One region of the Pseudomonas sp. B33.4 genome, then DNA from elsewhere that is predicted to be linked to it. Evidence: predicted binding sites of a transcription regulator. Region 1 holds the regulator's gene; each other region holds the start of a gene.
The links. The regulator FliA, encoded in region 1, starts transcription of late flagellar genes. The targets are predictions, from matches to a motif close to CTAAAGTTTNNNNNNNNNNNGCCGNTAA.
Positions count from the first base shown of each region.

Region 2: U6037_RS01720 (methyl-accepting chemotaxis protein) is a predicted target of FliA. The motif match lies at 2,141-2,168, and genes of this name have one in related genera.
Region 3: U6037_RS21965 (methyl-accepting chemotaxis protein) is a predicted target of FliA. The motif match lies at 2,473-2,500, and genes of this name have one in related genera.
Region 4: U6037_RS15150 (methyl-accepting chemotaxis protein) is a predicted target of FliA. The motif match lies at 1,935-1,962, and genes of this name have one in related genera.

Region 1 is NZ_CP140706.1:1,772,532-1,777,090, forward strand. Features, by position in the region: gene flhA (flagellar biosynthesis protein FlhA) at 1-394, shown strand, start outside; gene flhF (flagellar biosynthesis protein FlhF) at 406-1,746, shown strand; gene fleN (flagellar synthesis regulator FleN) at 1,863-2,693, shown strand; gene fliA (RNA polymerase sigma factor FliA) at 2,690-3,430, shown strand; gene U6037_RS07905 (chemotaxis response regulator CheY) at 3,597-3,968, shown strand; gene U6037_RS07910 (protein phosphatase CheZ) at 3,987-4,559, shown strand, end outside.
Region 2 is NZ_CP140706.1:384,225-388,783, forward strand. Features, by position in the region: gene U6037_RS01720 (methyl-accepting chemotaxis protein) at 173-2,065, opposite strand; gene U6037_RS01725 (hypothetical protein) at 2,348-2,602, shown strand; gene U6037_RS01730 (lipocalin family protein) at 2,633-3,202, shown strand; gene U6037_RS01735 (formimidoylglutamate deiminase) at 3,325-4,559, opposite strand, start outside.
Region 3 is NZ_CP140706.1:4,983,218-4,987,776, reverse strand. Features, by position in the region: gene U6037_RS21975 (inorganic phosphate transporter) at 1-1,179, opposite strand, end outside; gene U6037_RS21970 (transporter) at 1,315-2,337, opposite strand; gene U6037_RS21965 (methyl-accepting chemotaxis protein) at 2,615-4,237, shown strand; gene U6037_RS21960 (hypothetical protein) at 4,348-4,559, shown strand, end outside.
Region 4 is NZ_CP140706.1:3,462,450-3,467,008, reverse strand. Features, by position in the region: gene U6037_RS15150 (methyl-accepting chemotaxis protein) at 173-1,807, opposite strand; gene U6037_RS15145 (undecaprenyl-diphosphate phosphatase) at 2,112-2,942, shown strand; gene U6037_RS15140 (DUF1294 domain-containing protein) at 2,939-3,370, shown strand; gene U6037_RS15135 (MmcQ/YjbR family DNA-binding protein) at 3,490-3,849, opposite strand; gene U6037_RS15130 (LysR substrate-binding domain-containing protein) at 3,846-4,559, opposite strand, start outside.

The DNA.
Region 1 (4,559 bases):
TACCGCCGCGCTGGTGGCTGCGGTGCGCGTCGGCGTATCCCGCGCCATCGTCCAAAGCATTGTAGGCACTGAGTCCGAGCTGCCTGTGATCACCTTGGAACCAAGGTTGGAACAAATATTGCTCAATAGTCTGCAGAAGGCAGGACAAGGCTCGGAAGAGGGCGTTCTGCTGGAGCCAAGCATGGCCGAGAAGCTGCAGCGTTCGCTCATCGAAGCGGCGCAGCGTCAGGAAATGCAAGGTCAGCCGGTGATCCTTTTGGTCGCAGGCCCGATCCGCGCGATGCTCTCGCGCTTTGGCCGCCTCGCAGTCCCTGGGCTGCATGTGCTGGCCTACCAGGAAATACCGGACAACAAGCAAGTGACCATCGTTGCGACAGTAGGGCCCAACGGCTGAGGTAGTGGTTTATGCAAGTTAAGCGTTTCTTTGCCGCCGATATGCGTCAGGCCATGAAGCTGGTTCGTGATGAGCTGGGCGCTGATGCCGCCATCATTGGCAACCGCCGCATTGCCGGCGGTGTCGAGCTGACGGCGGCACTGGATTACAAACTGTCGGCGCTGGCGCCACGGGTTCCGAACATGGAACTCGAAGACGAGCTGCGCAAGACTCAGTCGCGCATCGTCACCGCTCAGGCCGAGTTGAGCCTGCGGGGCGAAGCCGACGGCAATAGCAATCGCCAGATTTTCGCCGGTCTGCCATTGACGGCCGGCCTGCCGCTGACCGCTGCTGAACCGCTGACCGAGCCGACGTACGCCGCTCCGGCGCGTCCAGCCCCGGCACCTGCGCAGTCCTCCGGGGGCGTGGATCCGCGTGCACTGGATTCGATGCGTTTTGAATTGAACAGCCTGCGCGAGCTGATGGAAGTCCAGCTCGGCACCCTGGCCTGGAATCAGCTGCAAGGCAGCCGTCCGGCGCAAGCCAACCTGTATCGTCGTCTGCAACGTATCGGTCTGTCCGGCCCGTTGTCGCGCGATCTGCTGGCGATGATCACTGATATCGAAGAGCCGCGTCAGGCCTGGCGCATGCTGCTCGCGCACCTGGCGCGGATGATTGCCGTACCGGAAGTCGAGCCGCTGGAAGAGGGTGGTGTGATTGCCATGGTCGGCCCTGCCGGCATGGGCAAGACCACCACGCTGGCCAAGCTGGCCGCGCGTTATGTGCTCAAGTACGGCGCGCAGAATGTCGCGCTGGTGAGCATGGACAGCTTCCGCATCGGTGCGCAGGAACAACTGAAGACGCTGGGGCGCATTCTCAATGTGCCGGTGACGCACGTTGACCCAGGCCAATCGCTGGTGCAAGCGCTGGATCCACTGCTGCGCAAACGCGTGGTATTGATCGATACTGCCGGCCTGCAGGCCAGCGATCCGGCCCTGCGCATGCAGCTCGAAAGTCTGGCCGGGCGTGGCATCCGTTCAAAAAATTATCTCGTGCTGGCAACCACCAGCCAGAAACAGGTTCTAACCGCCGCTTATCACAGTTACAAGCGTTGCGGGCTAGCCGGGTGCATCCTGACTAAACTGGATGAAACGGCCAGCCTTGGCGAAGTGTTGAGCCTGGCGATCAGTCATGAATTGCCGGTCGCGTACCTGACCGATGGCCCACGGATTCCGGATGATTTGCATCTGCCGCGCCGTCATCAACTGGTCAGCCGCGCCGTCAGCGTGCAAATGCAGGAAGAACCCAGCGAAGAAGCCATGGCTGACATGTTCGCTGATATCTATCACAGCCCGACCAAGCAGGTAGGCTGAGGTATTCATGAACAGTTTTTGTACCTACATCGATGGTCTGCCATGCATTGTTCCGGTTGTGAACGCGCAGCCAGTAATGTGGCCTCCGTCTATGCAAGACAAGGTAAAGAAATAACATGGGCAGCATGCATCCCGTACAGGTGATCGCGGTGACCGGCGGCAAAGGTGGCGTCGGCAAGACTAACGTGTCAGTGAACTTGTCTCTGGCGCTGGCAGAGCTTGGCCGTCGGGTCATGCTGCTGGACGCCGATCTGGGACTGGCGAACGTCGACGTTTTGTTGGGTCTGACCCCTAAACGCACATTGGCCGACGTGATCGAAGGCCGTTGCGAATTGCGCGACGTGCTGTTGCAAGGCCCCGGTGGCATCCGCATCGTCCCGGCCGCGTCCGGCACTCAGAGCATGGTGCACCTGAGCCCGGCGCAACATGCCGGTCTGATTCAGGCGTTCAGCGACATCGGCGACAATCTCGACGTACTGGTGATCGACACCGCTGCGGGTATTGGTGACTCGGTAGTCAGTTTCGTCCGCGCCGCCCAGGAAGTGTTGCTGGTGGTCTGCGATGAGCCGACCTCGATCACTGACGCTTACGCGCTGATCAAGTTGCTCAACCGCGATTACGGCATGAACCGCTTCCGCGTTCTCGCCAACATGGCGCAGAGCCCGCAGGAAGGGCGCAACCTGTTCGCCAAGTTGACCAAGGTCACGGATCGTTTCCTCGACGTCGCCCTACAATACGTCGGCGCCGTGCCTTACGACGAAAGCGTGCGTAAAGCGGTGCAGAAGCAGCGTGCGGTGTACGAAGCCTTCCCGCGTTCCAAGTGCGCACTGGCGTTCAAGGCGATCGCGCAGAAGGTCGATACCTGGCCGCTGCCCGCCAACCCGCGTGGCCACCTTGAGTTTTTCGTCGAGCGCCTCGTGCAGCAAACGGCAGGGCCCGTGCTATGACCGCTAGCGGTATGAACTACTACAAGAAGTCGGCACGCGACGCTCAGTACGAGCTGATCGAGCGTTACGCGCCGCTGGTCAAACGCATTGCCTACCACTTGCTGGCACGCTTGCCGGCGAGTGTGCAGGTCGAAGACCTGATCCAGGCCGGGATGATCGGCCTGCTCGAAGTCTCGACCAAATATGACGCCAGCAAAGGCGCCAGTTTCGAAACGTACGCGGGCATTCGAATCCGCGGCGCGATGCTCGACGAAGTACGCAAAGGGGACTGGGCGCCACGCTCGGTTCATCGCAATACCCGTATGGTCAGCGACGCAATTCGCTCAATTGAAGCTAAAACCGGCCGTGATGCTAAAGATCACGAGGTTGCGGCCGAACTCCAATTGAGTCTCGACGATTACTACGGGATTTTGAATGACACCTTGGGCAGCCGCCTGTTCAGTTTCGACGACCTGCTGCAGGACGGCGAACACGAAGGGCTGCACGAGGATGGCGCGAGTGCTCATCTTGAGCCGTCACGCGATCTGGAAGATGAACGTTTCCAGGCAGCGTTGGCGGACGCGATTGCCAATTTGCCGGAGCGTGAGCGACTGGTGTTGGCGCTGTACTACGACGAAGAGCTGAACCTCAAGGAGATCGGTGAAGTCCTTGGCGTCAGTGAATCGCGGGTCAGCCAGTTACACAGCCAGTGCGCGGCCCGTTTGCGGGGGCGTTTGGGGGAGTGGCGAGCGCGCTGAAGGCAGTGTGGGGACACTGCGAACGAGGCTGGTGCGGTGATGAACGGCACCGGTCTTGCTCTGTTGTGCTCCAGACAGTCTTCGAGTGCTGCGCCGATTGATTGAAGTGGCGCGTCCAGGTGCTGGGCGCGTTTAAGACTGCTTGGAGGTCGAATTGAACAAAGACATGAAAATCCTCATCGTTGATGACTTCTCAACGATGCGGCGGATCATCAAGAACCTGCTGCGTGATCTTGGGTTCACCAACACCGTCGAGGCTGACGATGGCGTGACTGCCATTCCAGTGCTCAACAGCGGCAGCATCGACTTTCTGGTAACGGACTGGAACATGCCGGGCATGACCGGTATCGACCTGCTGCGTCACGTGCGTGCCGATGAAAAGCTCAAGCACTTGCCAGTGCTGATGGTGACTGCAGAAGCCAAGCGCGAGCAGATCATTGAAGCCGCTCAGGCCGGTGTAAACGGCTACGTAGTCAAACCTTTCACGGCTCAGGCGTTGAAAGACAAAATCGAGAAGATTTTCGAACGCATCGGCTGATGAACGCGCGGGGGAGCTATGGAGCATAACGAATCTTCACAGGGCGATTTCGAGTCGACCCTGAAAAAACACGCGGTCGAACTGGTCGAAAGCCTTGAAAAAGGCAGGTTCGGCGACGCTGTGCAACTGATCCATGAGCTCAATCAGACCCGTGACCGTGGCCTGTACCAGGAAGTCGGCAAGCTCACACGTGAACTGCACAGTGCGATCGTCAACTTCCAGATCGACCCGAACATGCCGCAGGCCGAGGAAGTGTCGCAAATCACCGACGCCACCGAACGCCTGGGCTATGTGGTCAAGCTGACAGAGGCCGCGGCCAACCGCACCATGGATCTGGTGGAAAGCGCCACGCCGGTGGTCAACAGTCTGGCTGATGAAGCGCAGACCTTGAGCGCCGATTGGGGTCGTTTCATGCGTCGCGAGGTCGGGGCTGAAGAATTCCGTGAACTGGCGCGCCGGGTCGACGGTTTTCTGTCACGCAGCAGCACGGACAACCGTGCGGTGTCGAGCAATCTCAACGACATCCTGCTGGCCCAGGATTACCAGGACCTGACCGGTCAGGTGATCAAGCGTGTGACCCAACTGGTCACC
Region 2 (4,559 bases), 1.4 Mb from region 1:
CTCACCCTAGCCCTCTCCCGGAGGGAGAGGGGACTGACCGAGGTGTCTGGGCTTGATACATCGACCTGAGATATCGAGTCGAACTCAAGTTTGAACAGCGCGAAGATCTGCTCCCTTTCCCCCTCGCCCCCCTGGGGGAGAGGGCTGGGGTGAGGGGGTAAAGCCCTTGATCTTAAATGCGGAAACTACCCACCAACTGCTTGAGACGCGCCGCCTGCTGCTCCAGATCCGAGCACGCGCGCAACGTCGCCTGCAAGTTCTCCACACCTTCCTGATTCAGCGTGTTGATCTCGTTGATATCGACATTGATCGATTCAACCACAGCGGTCTGCTCTTCAGTCGCCGTAGCCACCGACTGGTTCATCCCGTCGATCTCACCGATTCGCTGAGTCACGCTACCCAACCGCTCGCCGGCCTGGTTGGCGATGCCGACGCTGCTTTCGCTCTCACGCTGGCTCTCGGTCATGATGTTGACCGCCTGGCGTGCGCCGACTTGCAGCTCTTCGATCATCTTCTGCACCTGCTGCGCCGAATCCTGAGTGCGGTGCGCGAGGTTGCGCACTTCATCGGCAACCACGGCAAAACCACGACCGGCTTCACCGGCACGCGCCGCTTCAATCGCGGCGTTAAGTGCGAGCAAGTTGGTCTGCTGGGAAATGCTGGTGATCACTTCAAGAATCTGACCGATGTTCACCGTGTTGCTGTTCAGGGTTTCGATGTTGCCGCACGAATCACTGATCTTCGCCGACAACTGCTGCATCGCGTGGATGGTTTTATCGACAACCTGCTGACCGTCGACCGCGAGGCTGCGCGCGTCGCTGGAGTGCTGCGAGGCGAGGGCGGCGTTCTGGGCGATTTCCTGCGCGGCGGCGCCGAGCTGGTTGATCGCCGCGGCAACGCTGTTGGTGCGGGTGGCTTGCTGGTCGGAGTTGTACATCGACGAGTTCGACGCCGCGACCACGCGCAGGGCGACTTCGTTGACCTGGCCGGTGGCCGAGGACACTTCGCGGATCGAGGTGTGAATGCGCTCGACGAAACGGTTGAACGAAGTACCCAGTGCGCCGAACTCGTCGTTGCCATGAATCACCAGACGTTTGGTCAAGTCGCCCTCACCTTCGGCGATGTCGTGCATGGCGCGGCCCATGGTCAGCAGCGGCTGCATCAACACACGGATCAGCATGCCGAGCAGGGCGATGATGATCACCACGGCAATGACCATGGCGATCAGCGCCGAGGTCCGGAATTCGCTGAGCATCGCGAACGCGGTGTCTTTATCCAGCACCAGCGCCACGTACCAGTCCGCCGACGGCACGCCGTTGACGCGGGTGAAGGAGATCAACTGCGTCTTGCCGTCGAACTCGACTTCTTTCAGGCCCGGACTGACTTTCGGCGCGCCATTCGGGTAGGCCTCGGCGAGGGTCTTGAGCACCAGTTTGCTGTCCGGGTGAATCAGTATCTTGCCATCGGCACTGACGATGAACGCATGGCCGTGGCCGCCGAAGTTCAGCGAGTTGATGATCGCGCTGACGCTGGTCAGATCGATGTCGGCACCGGCAACGCCGAGCATCTGGCCCTGGCGCTGAACAGGTGTTGCGACAGTGATCACCAGTTTGCCCGAGGACGCGGCGATGTACGGTTCGGTGACGATGGTCTGTTGCGCGCTGTTGGCCGCTTTGTACCAGCCGCGTGCGCGTGGATCGTAGTCCGGCGCGCGGTTGCCGGCCGGTACCGAGAACATCACGCCGTCAGCCCCGCCGAAATAGCTGAGCTGGAAATTTCCGGTGTAAGCGGGCAGGTCGATGATGCGTTTCAGGCTGGCGGGAGCGTTACCGTCGACAGCCACTTGCTGCGACAGCGATTGCAGCAATTGAATGCGGCTTTCCAGCCAAGTCTGGATGTTGCTGGTGGTCAGACTGCCCAGCTCCTGCATCGAGGCTTCGGTGCTGCTGCTCAAGGCTTCGCGCTGTCGATAATCGTTGAAGAAAATGAAACAGGCGAACGCAACGGCCACCACGAGGGCGGCAGCCAACAAGATCTTGTGGCTGAATTTCATGTTTCTGGTCATCGAATGAACTACCGCGAAGGGGCTGGTCAAGAAAGGGCGGCAATTTGCCACACTCGGGGGCTTTGCGCTGCTCTTATTTCGACCGCGGCGCGCCAAAGATTAGGCGTCTTTGGCGAAAGGCGACGAAATGCTCAATAGCCCTACAAAGTGTCTGATTTATCGGCAAATGCCAGACGGGCGGGCTAATAAATAGCCCTTGCCCCACGGAACCAGATGGGGGTTTTCTCTTCTAAGCTTCTGGTTGGCACCATGCCATCCCCCCCTCGTTCCAGGAGTTACACCATGTCGCTGCGATCTCTCGCCCTTCTGACGTTTTGCGTGCTGTTGGCCGCATGCAGCAAGGTCAATCAGGAAAACTACTCGAAGCTCTCGGCCGGCATGGCCAAGGCCGAAGTCGAGACTCTGCTCGGCAAGCCCACCGATTGCTCGGGCGCGCTCGGCATGTCCAGTTGCACCTGGGGCGACAAGAACAGCTTTATCAGCGTGCAGTACGCCGGTGACAAAGTGCTGATGTTTTCCGGCCAAGGCCTGAAGTAAACCGGGGCTTCGCGCCCACGGAGAAGAAAAATGAAGCGGTTATTGCTGATCCTTTTTGCCGGCCTGGTACTGGCCGGCTGCGCCACTTCCGGCGTCGACCCATTGGCGCCGAAAACGGCCAACAGCGTCAATCTCAAGCGCTATCAGGGCACCTGGTATGAACTGGCGCGTTTGCCGATGTACTTCCAGCGCAATTGCGCGCAATCCGAAGCCCATTACACCCTCAAGCCTGACGGCAATATCGCGGTGCTCAATCGCTGCCTGACTCCGCAATGGCAGTGGGAAGAGGTCAAGGGCACTGCTTATCCACAGGTGCCGGGCAAGACCGACAAGCTTTGGGTCGAATTCGATACCTGGTTTTCACGCCTGATTCCGGGTGTGGCGAAAGGCGAATACTGGGTGTTGTACGTCAGCGATGACTACAAGACCGCTATCGTCGGCGACTCGAGTCGCAAGTACATGTGGCTGCTGTCACGCACGCCGACTGTCAATGGCGTAGTGCGTGAAGAGCTGCTGAGCAAGGCGCGTCAGCAGGGTTATGACACCACGCGACTGATCTGGCGTGCGACAGATCGGCAGATGGCCAAGACTTCGAATTAAGCATCGCCACCCATCAAAATGTGGGAGCGAGCCTGCTCGCGAAGAGGGCGTGTCAGTTAACGAAATGTTGACTGATACACCGCTTTCGCGAGCAGGCTCGCTCCCACATTTTTTGTTTTGTGTCAGCCTAAAAGGTCACGCAGGACCTGGGTGAAGGCGCGTGCACTGTCCTCTTCCCCGGCATGCCGGCCATCGCGCACAACCCATTGGCCATTGACCAGCACATCACGCACCTGCCGATCGCCACCGGCAAACAACCAGCGATTCAAAATCCCGTCACCCGTGGCCGTCGCCAGATACGGATCGCTGCCATCGAGCACAATCCAGTCCGCACGCTTGCCGACTTCCAGCGCCCCGATCGGCTGCCCCAACGCCTGCGCACCGCCATCCAGCGCCGCGTCATACAAAGTGCGCCCAACCATCGGCTGATCCGCGCCATACAAACGATTACGCCGCTGATCACGCAGACGCTGGCCGTATTCCAGCCAGCGCAATTCCTCCACCACGCTGAGCGACACATGGCTGTCGGAACCAATGCCCATGCGTCCACCCTGCGCGAGGAAATCCACCGCCGGGAAAATCCCGTCGCCCAGATTTGCTTCGGTGGTCAGACACAGGCCGGCAATGGCGCGACTCTTGGCCATCAGCGTGACTTCTTCCGGATTGGCGTGGGTCGCGTGCACCAGGCACCAGCGCTGATCGACTTCGGCATTTTCATACAGCCATTGCAGCGGACGCCGACCGCTCCAGCTCAGGCAGTCGTCGACTTCCTTCTGCTGTTCGGCGATGTGGATGTGCACCGGGCATTGCTTGTCGCTGGCGGCCAGTACTTCGCTGATCTGCTGCGGCGTTACCGCGCGCAACGAGTGGAAGCACAGGCCCAGCGATTGCGCCTTTTGCTGCGCCAACATTGGCTGCAGGCGCGCTTGCAGATTCAGGTAATTTTCGCTGCTGTTGATAAAGCGGCGCTGGCCGTCATTCGGCGTCTGGCCGCCAAAACCGGAGTGGCTGTAGAGTACTGGCAGCAGGGTCAGGCCGATGCCGCTTTCGCTCGCGGCCTGACTGATGCGCAAGGCCAACTCAGCCGGATCCGCATAAGGCTGGCCATTGCTGTCGTGGTGCACGTAATGAAATTCGGCGACCGAGGTGTAACCGGCCTTGAGCATTTCGATGTACAGCTGTCGGGCGATGACGCCGAGCTGATCGGGGCTGATTTTTCCGACGAGCCGATACATCAGATCGCGCCACGTCCAGAAACTGTCATTCGGATTACCGGCCACTTCGGCCAGTCCCGCCATCGCTCGCTGGAAGGCATGGGAGTGCAGATTCGGCATGCCCGGCAGCAGCGGGCCGCTCA
Region 3 (4,559 bases), 3.2 Mb from region 1:
GTTCTTGTCCATCAGGCGAATGCTTTCGCTGGCCAGGTACATGTCATTCCGCACGTTGCCCATGGCTTCGGCCGGGACTTTCGCCAGCGAACCGTAGCCTTTGACTTCTTCGCCAATGTGCCCGGTGAGGGCGGCGAGGGCGGGGATCAGTTGCGGCGTGGCTTCCTTGCTGCGCACGTAATCGGAGAGGACCGCACGCGGATCGGCCGGTGTCGGCAGCGGTGCACTTTTCACCAGCGCTTGCTGGGTGACTTGTGCCACGGCGGCAAACTGCAGCGACTGTTCTTCCGGCATCGTGCGGTTCAAGGCGTAGGCCATCGGCAGCGTGCCGACCAGAATCAACATGATCAGGCCCATGCCTTTCTGGCCGTCATTGGAGCCGTGAGCGAAGGACACGCCGGTGCAAGTCAGAATCAGCAAACCGCGAATCCACCACGGTGGCGGCGCGTTGCCTTCCGGGGCCTTGTACAGCGAGCGATTCTTCACGAACGCGCGCAGTGCCAGCAGCAACAGCGCCGCACAACCGAAACCCACCAACGGCGACAGCAGCAAGGCGTAACCAATCTTGGTCGCCTGTGCCCAGTCGACACCGCTGGTGCCGTCGCGGCCGTGCATCAGGGCGTTGGCCACGCCGACGCCGATGATCGAACCGATCAAAGTGTGTGAAGACGACGCCGGCAAACCCAGCCACCAGGTGCCGAGGTTCCACAGAATCGCCGCGATCAGCAGGGCGAAGATCATTGCGAAACCGGCAGAGGAACCGACCTGCAGAATCAGCTCTACGGGCAGCAAGGCGATAATGCCGAACGCCACCGCACCACTCGAAAGCAGCACCCCGAGAAAGTTGAAGAAGCCCGACCAGACCACCGCGACATTCGGCGGCAGCGAGTGCGTGTAGATCACCGTCGCCACGGCGTTGGCGGTGTCATGGAAACCGTTGACGAACTCGAAACCCAGGGCAATCAGCAGCGCTACTCCGAGCAACAGAAACGGCGTCCAAGTGGTCACCACCGTGCCGAGTTCGTGCATGTCGTGCATCAGGCTATAGGCGGTGAACAACATCCCCATCGCCAGCACGGCGAAAAAGATCACGTACGTAAACGGGCTGGTTTTCTTGTCGAGGGCTGGCCTGCCGCTGGCGGCGGACGCGGGGCTGGCGGTCAGGGAGGGAGTAGCCATGGGAGGACAATCCTGAGCGAGGGAAGGAGTGTCGCCCATGATCGTTGCAGAATGTTACAGAGAGACTGCGCCATGTCAGTGTTTGGCTGAATAGCCTGACCATTGATCTGGAGGCAAAATCAAAAGATCGCAGCCTTAGTAATCTCCGCGCTTGCGAAACGCCCAACGCCCGGCAATCACGGTAAACGTCGCCACCAGCGCGACCAATATCCAGAACCCTTCCGGATCCTGCGACAACGGCACGCCACCCACATTCATCCCGAAAAAACCGGCAATGATGTTGATCGGCAACGCGAGCACAGTCACCACCGTCAGCGTAAACAGCGTGCGGTTGCTCTGTTCGTTGAGGTTGGCGGCGATCTCTTCCTGGAGCAGTTTGATCCGCTCGCCGAGGGCGGTGAGGTCGTTGATGATCAGCGCAAATTCCTCGGTGGATTTGCGCAGTTCCTTGACGTCCTCCTTCTGCAACCAAGGCGGCGGCCGATTGAGCAAACGCAATAACGAACCCGGCTCCAGCGCCAGCAGCCGTTGCAGGCGCACCAGCACACGCCGGTTGGCACCGAGTTCGGCACGGTTGGTCGACAGCCGCGAGGAAAGCAATTCGTCCTCGACCTGATCGACGCTCATGCTGGTCTTGCGCACGATCTGCGTCAGCACTTCACCCTGATCACGCAACAGATGTACGAGCAGTTCCGAGGGCGAACGAAAGCGTTCGCCGGCCTTCACCGATGAGCGCAATTTGTCCACCGAGTGCAACGGTTGCAAGCGCGCACTGACGATCAGCTTGCTGCGCACACAGACCCACAGCGTCGACACGTCCGAGGAGACCATGCTGCTGAGGTTGAACACCACATCGTTGACCACCGCCAGCAACGCCGAGTCGACGTGCTCGATGCGCGTCGAGCGCGAACCTTCGTGCAGCGCCTCGAAAAATTCTTCGGGCAATTGCAGATGGCTTTTCATCCAGCGCTCGCACGCGGCATGCGCCAGATTGAGGTGCAGCCAAAGGAATTCACCCGTGTCGTTGTCATCCTGCAAACAGCGCAATGCCGTGGCCGAATCGACTTCGCGGCCACGTTCGCCGGGCAGGAAACGAAAGCCGTAGAGCAGGCCAAACAGATCAGGATCGCGATGACTGATATCGAGGCTGTGGTTCATGAAGGCTCGCTGCGAGGAGGGTACGTCGGTCGCGTAAATGGCAGGTTCACTGAGCCGCATCATCGCAATGTCACATGACGTTTGTGTGACAGCAAAATGACGTCAAATCAGCGGCTTACCGATGGTCGGATTTTCTTCAAGAAGCGCTCTGGCACGCCGATGACGCTTAGGTTACGTTGCGCGCCATTGGCCATGAGCCAAGGCTCGCCGACATGGATGTCCGGCAAAATTTCACGCCTTACCGGGCGTGCCTCATCCTTGTCTTGAGTATCTTTCGATGCTGCAAAAATCCCTGAGAGCGCAAATTCTCGCCCTGCTGAGCGGCAGCCTGCTGGCGGTGCTGTTGATCGCGCTGGCCTGTTTTCATTTCCTCTCCAACGGCGTGCAAAGCTACAGCCAGTTGATCGCCGGTCCCCTGCACACCTCGCAATTGATCGACGAAGCCAACCTGCAATTCAAGGTGCAGGTGCAGGAGTGGAAAAACGTCCTGCTGCGCGGCAAGCAACCGGCGGATCTGGCCAAGTATTGGGGCCAGTTCGAAGATCGTCAGCGCGATGTGCAGAACATCCTTGGTGAACTGGCCGGGCAGAAAGGCATTGAGCCCAGTCTGAAAGCGCGCATCGAGCGTCTGCGTGACGAACACCGTCAACTGGGTAGCGCTTATCAGAGGGGACGCGATGCCTACGTGGCCGCCGGTGGCGATCCGACGGCGGGTGACACAGCGGTCAAAGGCGTTGATCGCGCCACCAGCGATCAGATGAGCGAACTGGTCGCTGAATTGCGCAAGCAAGGTACAGAGCAGTCGGCGCTGATCAGTGCCGAGGCCGATCGCACGGTGTTGTTTGGTTTGCTGGTGATGCTCGCGTCGGGGCTGTTGATCGGCCTGTTGAGTCTGTGGCTGGTCAACCGCAACCTGGTCGAGCCGATCCGCAAACTCATCGATTACGTCACCCAGTTGAGTCGCGGCAAACTGGCCGAGCGTGTAGTCAGCGACCGTCAGGATGAGTTGGGCAATCTCGCTGCAGCGGCCAACACCCTGCGTGATTTTCTCGCCGACACCTTCACCCGCTTGCAGCGCAGCGCCAGCGATCTGGACAGCGCCAGCGGTGAGTTGAACGCCATCGCCACGACCATGGCCGGCGGCACCAACGAACAGTTCAACCGCACCGATCAGGTGGCCACGGCGATGAATGAAATGTCCGCCACTGCGCAGGAAGTGGCGCGTCACGCCGCCGATGCCGCGCGTGCTGCCGACGATGCCGATCAGTCCGCCCAACAGGGTGAAAAGGTCATGCAGAGCACCATCCACTCGATCACTCAGATGCGCGGCGAAATCGCCAACACCGCCACGGTGATCCGTCGCCTGGAAGCCGACAGCGGCCGCATCGGCAAAGTGCTGGAAGTGATTCGCGGCATCGCCGAGCAGACCAATCTGCTGGCACTCAACGCCGCGATTGAAGCGGCGCGGGCCGGTGAGGCCGGGCGTGGTTTTGCCGTGGTCGCCGATGAAGTGCGCAACCTCGCACAGCGCACCGCCGAGTCGATCATCGAGATCAACCAGATCATTCAGAGCGTGCAGACTGGTGCGGTGGATGCGGCGCAAGCCATCGACAGCGGTCAGACGCGCAGCGATGAAAGTGTCGAGCAAGTGACTCAGGCCGGCGCGATGCTGGAGCGCATTACTCACGCGGTGGAAGCGATCCGCGACATGAACCGTCAGATCGCTACCGCTGCGGAGGAGCAGACGTCGGTGGCCGAGGACATCTCGCGCAACCTCACCGAGATCACCTCGATCGCCAGCACCAACCTCGACAACGTGCAGCGCACCGAAAGCGCCAGCCAGAACCTGCATGGTCTGTCAGGGCAACTCAATGAAGTCACCGCTCGCCTGAGCGCCTGACGCTATCAGACGTGTACCGGTTCGGATACCGAGTCGGTACACAGTCGATCTCAAATTGAGGCGGGCAGGGTCGATGACCGGTTATCTATAACCGGCATTGGAGCCTTTCCATGGTCAGCATCACTTCTGTTTCGATCAACCAGACTGTCACCACACCCACCAGCAAAACGTCGATCAGTGACGTTGGTGACGACACTTCCACCAGTGCAACCGCCAGCACTGACGCAGCCACCGACGCGCCGAAAGCGGCTGGCGGCGCAGCACCTTCGGGCGGCAGCAGTTCCAGCAGCAGCGAAGAATCGGATTCGGTGAAAGAACTGCG
Region 4 (4,559 bases), 1.7 Mb from region 1:
AGAGGGGACTGACCCAGTTGGATGTTCGAGATACGCCGACCTGATCTTTCTGCGTTGAATCCATAATCGACTCGATTTTTCAGGTCGACATATAGCTTGAGACACCTCGGTCGGCCCCCTCTCCTCGGGGAGAGGGCTGGGGTGAGGGGTGGGCTCACCACAGTTACACGGGTCAGACGCGGAACTGGCGCAGGAGGGCGTTGAGTTGCTCGCTCAATTGACCAAGGCGCAGGCTGGCTGCACTTGATTGCTCGGCCGCGATCGCCGTGCTGTGCGAGAGGCCGGCAGCCTGCGTCACGTTCTGATTGATGTCCTCGACGACATGCGCCTGTTGCAGCGTGGCGCTGGCAATCGACGCATTCAGGCCATTGAGATTGCGCAATGCCTGGCCAATGGCATTCAGACTGGCACCGGCCAGCCCGGCTTGTTCAATGGTCAATTGCGACGCCTTGCTGCTGTCGCCAATGACCTTCACGGCGGCTTCGGAATGATTCTGCAAGCGTTCGATCATCGACTGGATTTCCGCTGTCGACTTCTGCGTCCGCTGCGCCAGCAGGCGTACTTCATCCGCCACCACGGCAAACCCGCGACCTTGCTCACCGGCCCGCGCCGCTTCGATCGCGGCGTTGAGCGCGAGCAGATTGGTCTGCTCGGCAATCGAGCGGATCACTTCCAGTACGCTACCGATCTGAGTGCTTTCGGCCGCGAGGGTGCGAATCACTTCAACCGCTTGATCGATGGTGCCGGACAGCTTGTCGATCTGCTGCAAGCTGCCATCGATATTGATCTGGCCCTGTTGCGCCTGCGCTTCGGCGTCACGCATTTCAGCGGCGGCGTGCTCGGCGTTTTTCGCCACATCCTGCACGCCATAGGTCACTTCGTTGATCGCCGTGGCCACCAGTTCCATCTGCTGCGATTGCTGCTGGCTGCGTTGCTGGGCCTGCGAGGCGTCGTTGCCCAGTTCGCTGGACGATTGGCCAAGGGCGCTGGCCGACACCTGCAAATCACCGATCACCCGCCGCAGTTTGGCGGTGAAGGCGTTGAAGTGATGCGCCAGTTCAGTGACCTCATCTTTGCCGTGGGTATCGAGGCTGCGCGTCAGGTCGCTTTCGCCGCTGGCAATGTTGGCCATGGCGTTCACGGTTTCTTGCAGCGGACGGACGATGCTGCGTGCGATCAGGATCACCAGCAGCGCCATGATCAGCGCAATCGCCAAACCGATGACCGAAGCCTTGATCATTTGGCCCTGGAATTCCGCCTGCACATCATCGACGTAAACCCCGGAGCCGAGCACCCAGCCCCAAGGTTCGAACAGTTTGACGTAGGAAGTCTTGGCCACCGGGTCGCTGTCGCCGGGTTTCGGCCAACGGTAGTCGACCATGCCGGCACCTTTGGCCTTGGCGATGGCAACCATTTCGTTGAACACCGCAAAGCCGTCCGGATCGCGGATCGCCGAGAGGTTCTGGCCTTCGAGTTTCGGGTTGGTCGGGTGCATGACCATCACGGGCGTGAGGTCGTTGATCCAGAAATAATCGCTCTGGTCGTAGCGCAGGCCGCGAATCGCCGTCAGTGCCTGCTTCTGCGCCGCGTCTTTGCTCAAAGTGCCGGCGGTTTCGAGGTCGTGGTAATAGGTCAGCAGGCCGCTGGCCGTCTGCACCACGTGCTGGGTTTTCTGAGCCTTGGCGTGATACAGGTCGTCGTGGATCTGCTTGAGCATCAACACGCCCAAGGTCAGCAACATGACCACCGCCACAATCAAGATGAGCCACAAGCGTCGGCTGATCGACACACTGCGCAAGCTGTTCATAACGCTGTCACTCCGGATTCTTTTTCTTGTAATAAACGACCGCCAGCATCCAACCACGATTTCGTGAGCGGGCATACGCGACCCAAGTCGTATAACGCGGCAGCGCTATTAAGGCTTGTCTGTTAGGATTTCGGCCCCGCGCGTGAAAACCTGAATCCAAATTGATATTTCACGGAATTTTGACCGTTTCGTGTGGATCCTGTGCGCGCGGAATCGGTACAGCCACAACCAGCTACGCTGATCGCAGTGAACGTAAAAAAATACTATCGGGGCATGCCGGCGCGCATCGCTCTTTGGGGGATTGATGGATCTTTGGACGGCCTTGCAGGCACTGATACTAGGAGTTGTAGAAGGGCTGACGGAGTTTTTGCCCATTTCCAGTACCGGACACCAGATCATTGTTGCCGACTTGCTCGAATTCGGCGGCGAACGAGCCATGGCGTTCAATATCATCATCCAGCTCGGCGCGATTCTCGCGGTGGTCTGGGAGTTTCGGCGCAAGATCCTCGACGTGGTCATCGGTTTGCCGACCCAGCCAAGCGCACGGCGTTTTACCGCCAACCTGCTGATCGCGTTTCTGCCCGCTGTGGTGCTGGGCGTGATCTTCGCCGACCTGATTCACGAATACCTGTTCAACCCGATTACCGTCGCGGCCGCGCTGGTGGTGGGCGGCATTATCATGTTGTGGGCGGAAAAGCGTCAGCATGAAGTGCACGCTGAGACGGTCGACGAAATCACCTGGAGAGATGCGCTGAAAGTCGGTTTTGCGCAGTGTTTGGCGATGATCCCGGGCACCTCGCGTTCCGGCTCGACGATCATTGGCGGCTTGCTGTTCGGCCTGTCGCGCAAGACCGCCACCGAGTTTTCGTTCTTTCTTGCCATGCCAACCATGGTCGGTGCGGCGGTCTACTCGGGCTACAAGTATCGCCACCTGTTTGTGCCGGCGGACTTTCCTGTGTTTGCCATCGGTTTTGTCACCGCGTTCATCTTCGCCATGATTGCCGTGCGTGGCTTGCTCAAGTTCATCGCCAGCCATAGCTATGCGGCGTTCGCCTGGTATCGGATCGTGTTTGGTCTGGTGATTCTGGCGACGTGGCAGTTTGGCTGGATCGACTGGGCGGCAGCCAAGCCATGAGTGATTCCCGCGCACGCCGGCCGGAAGGTCGACCTTCCGGTGGCAACAACATCCAGCATCTGAAGCTGAAACTGGTGATTCTGCTGGTCGTCTGCGCGCTGCCGTTGTTCGGCTCTGTGTCGATGTGGCTGCGCGGGATTTCGTTGGTGCCGCTGGCCGCTTACGGGATCGTCAGCGTGCTAGCGTTCTTCATGTATTGGGCCGACAAGCGCAAGGCGCAGACGGCTGCCTGGCGTACACCGGAGAACATCCTGCATGCCGTAGAGCTGGCGGGCGGCTGGCCGGGCGCGTTGATCGCCCAGCAGGTGTTCCGGCACAAAACGCGCAAGGTGTCGTTTCAGATTCTGTTCTGGGTGATTGTGCTGCTGCATCAGGTGTTCTGGATCGACCAGTTGTTTCTTGGCTCGAACCTGCTAGCGCTGTTCTGACAGCTTACACAAAACCCTTGCAGGAGCTGCCGAAGGCTGCGATCTCTTGATCTTGCTTTTTAAAAGATCAAAGTCAAAAGATCGCAGCCTTCGGCAGCTCCTACACAGGGGGATCGGGTTTACAGCAATAAACCGATTTGGGTCTTTTTCGGCAACTTGCTCACCACCAGTTGATGCGAGCGCTGCAACAACCCGCGCAATTCCTCAGCACCCAACGGGTAGGGCGGATGCATTATGATCCACTGCGCCCGCGCCAGATACGGCGCCGGGTGAATCCCCGGGCGGTCGCAATGGCCGAGAAACAGATCCTTGTCGACCTTGAATGCCAGCGAATCGCCGCGCAGCCCCTGCAAGGCAAACATCTTGTTACCGGCAATCGAAAACACCCGCACGCCACCCCATTTGTAATCTTCCCGAGCGCCCGGCAATGCCAGGCAGAACGCCGCCACGTCGGCTTCGCTCATCTTTCCCTTGCTCATAACAACCGCTCCCCACAGGCATTGAACGACTCGACCAGATGATCGATCCAGGCACGCACCGCCGGCATCACCCCGCGTCGATGCGGATACACCGCTTGCAGCCAGCCGCCAGGCAGCGACCACTCTGGCAGCAATTGCACCAGCGTGCCGTTCCTCAGTTCTTCTTCGCAGTACATCATCGGCAGCAAGGTAAAACCCTGGCCGGCCAGCACGCAGGCTTTGCGCACAATAAAGTCATCGATGCCCAGGCGTGCCTCCATGTTCAACTCAAAGCTTTCACCCTGTTGATCAAGCAAGCGCACATGCACCATGCGGTCAGCCTCCAGGGCGCCGAGCACCGGCAGATTTTTCAGGTCTTGCGGATGGTTGATCGACTGGCCCTGTACAAAATCCGGACTGGCGACCACGACCATTTGTGCCTGCCGCAAGCGCCGGGTCACCAGCAACGGATCTTCGTCACCGTGTTCACGCACGCGCAGCGCCACATCAAAGCCTTCGCCGACCAGATCGACGCGGCGGTTGAGCAAGACGACTTCCAGTTGCACCTGCGGAAATTTGCCAAGGAACTCGCTGATGACCCACGGCAACATTTCCCGCGCCAGACCAGTGGGGCAGGACACTCGCAGTCGGCCACGCGGCTCGCTGGACATGCTCGCCACCGCTTCATCGGCCATCTCCGCCTCAAGCAACATCGCCTGACAGTGACGCAG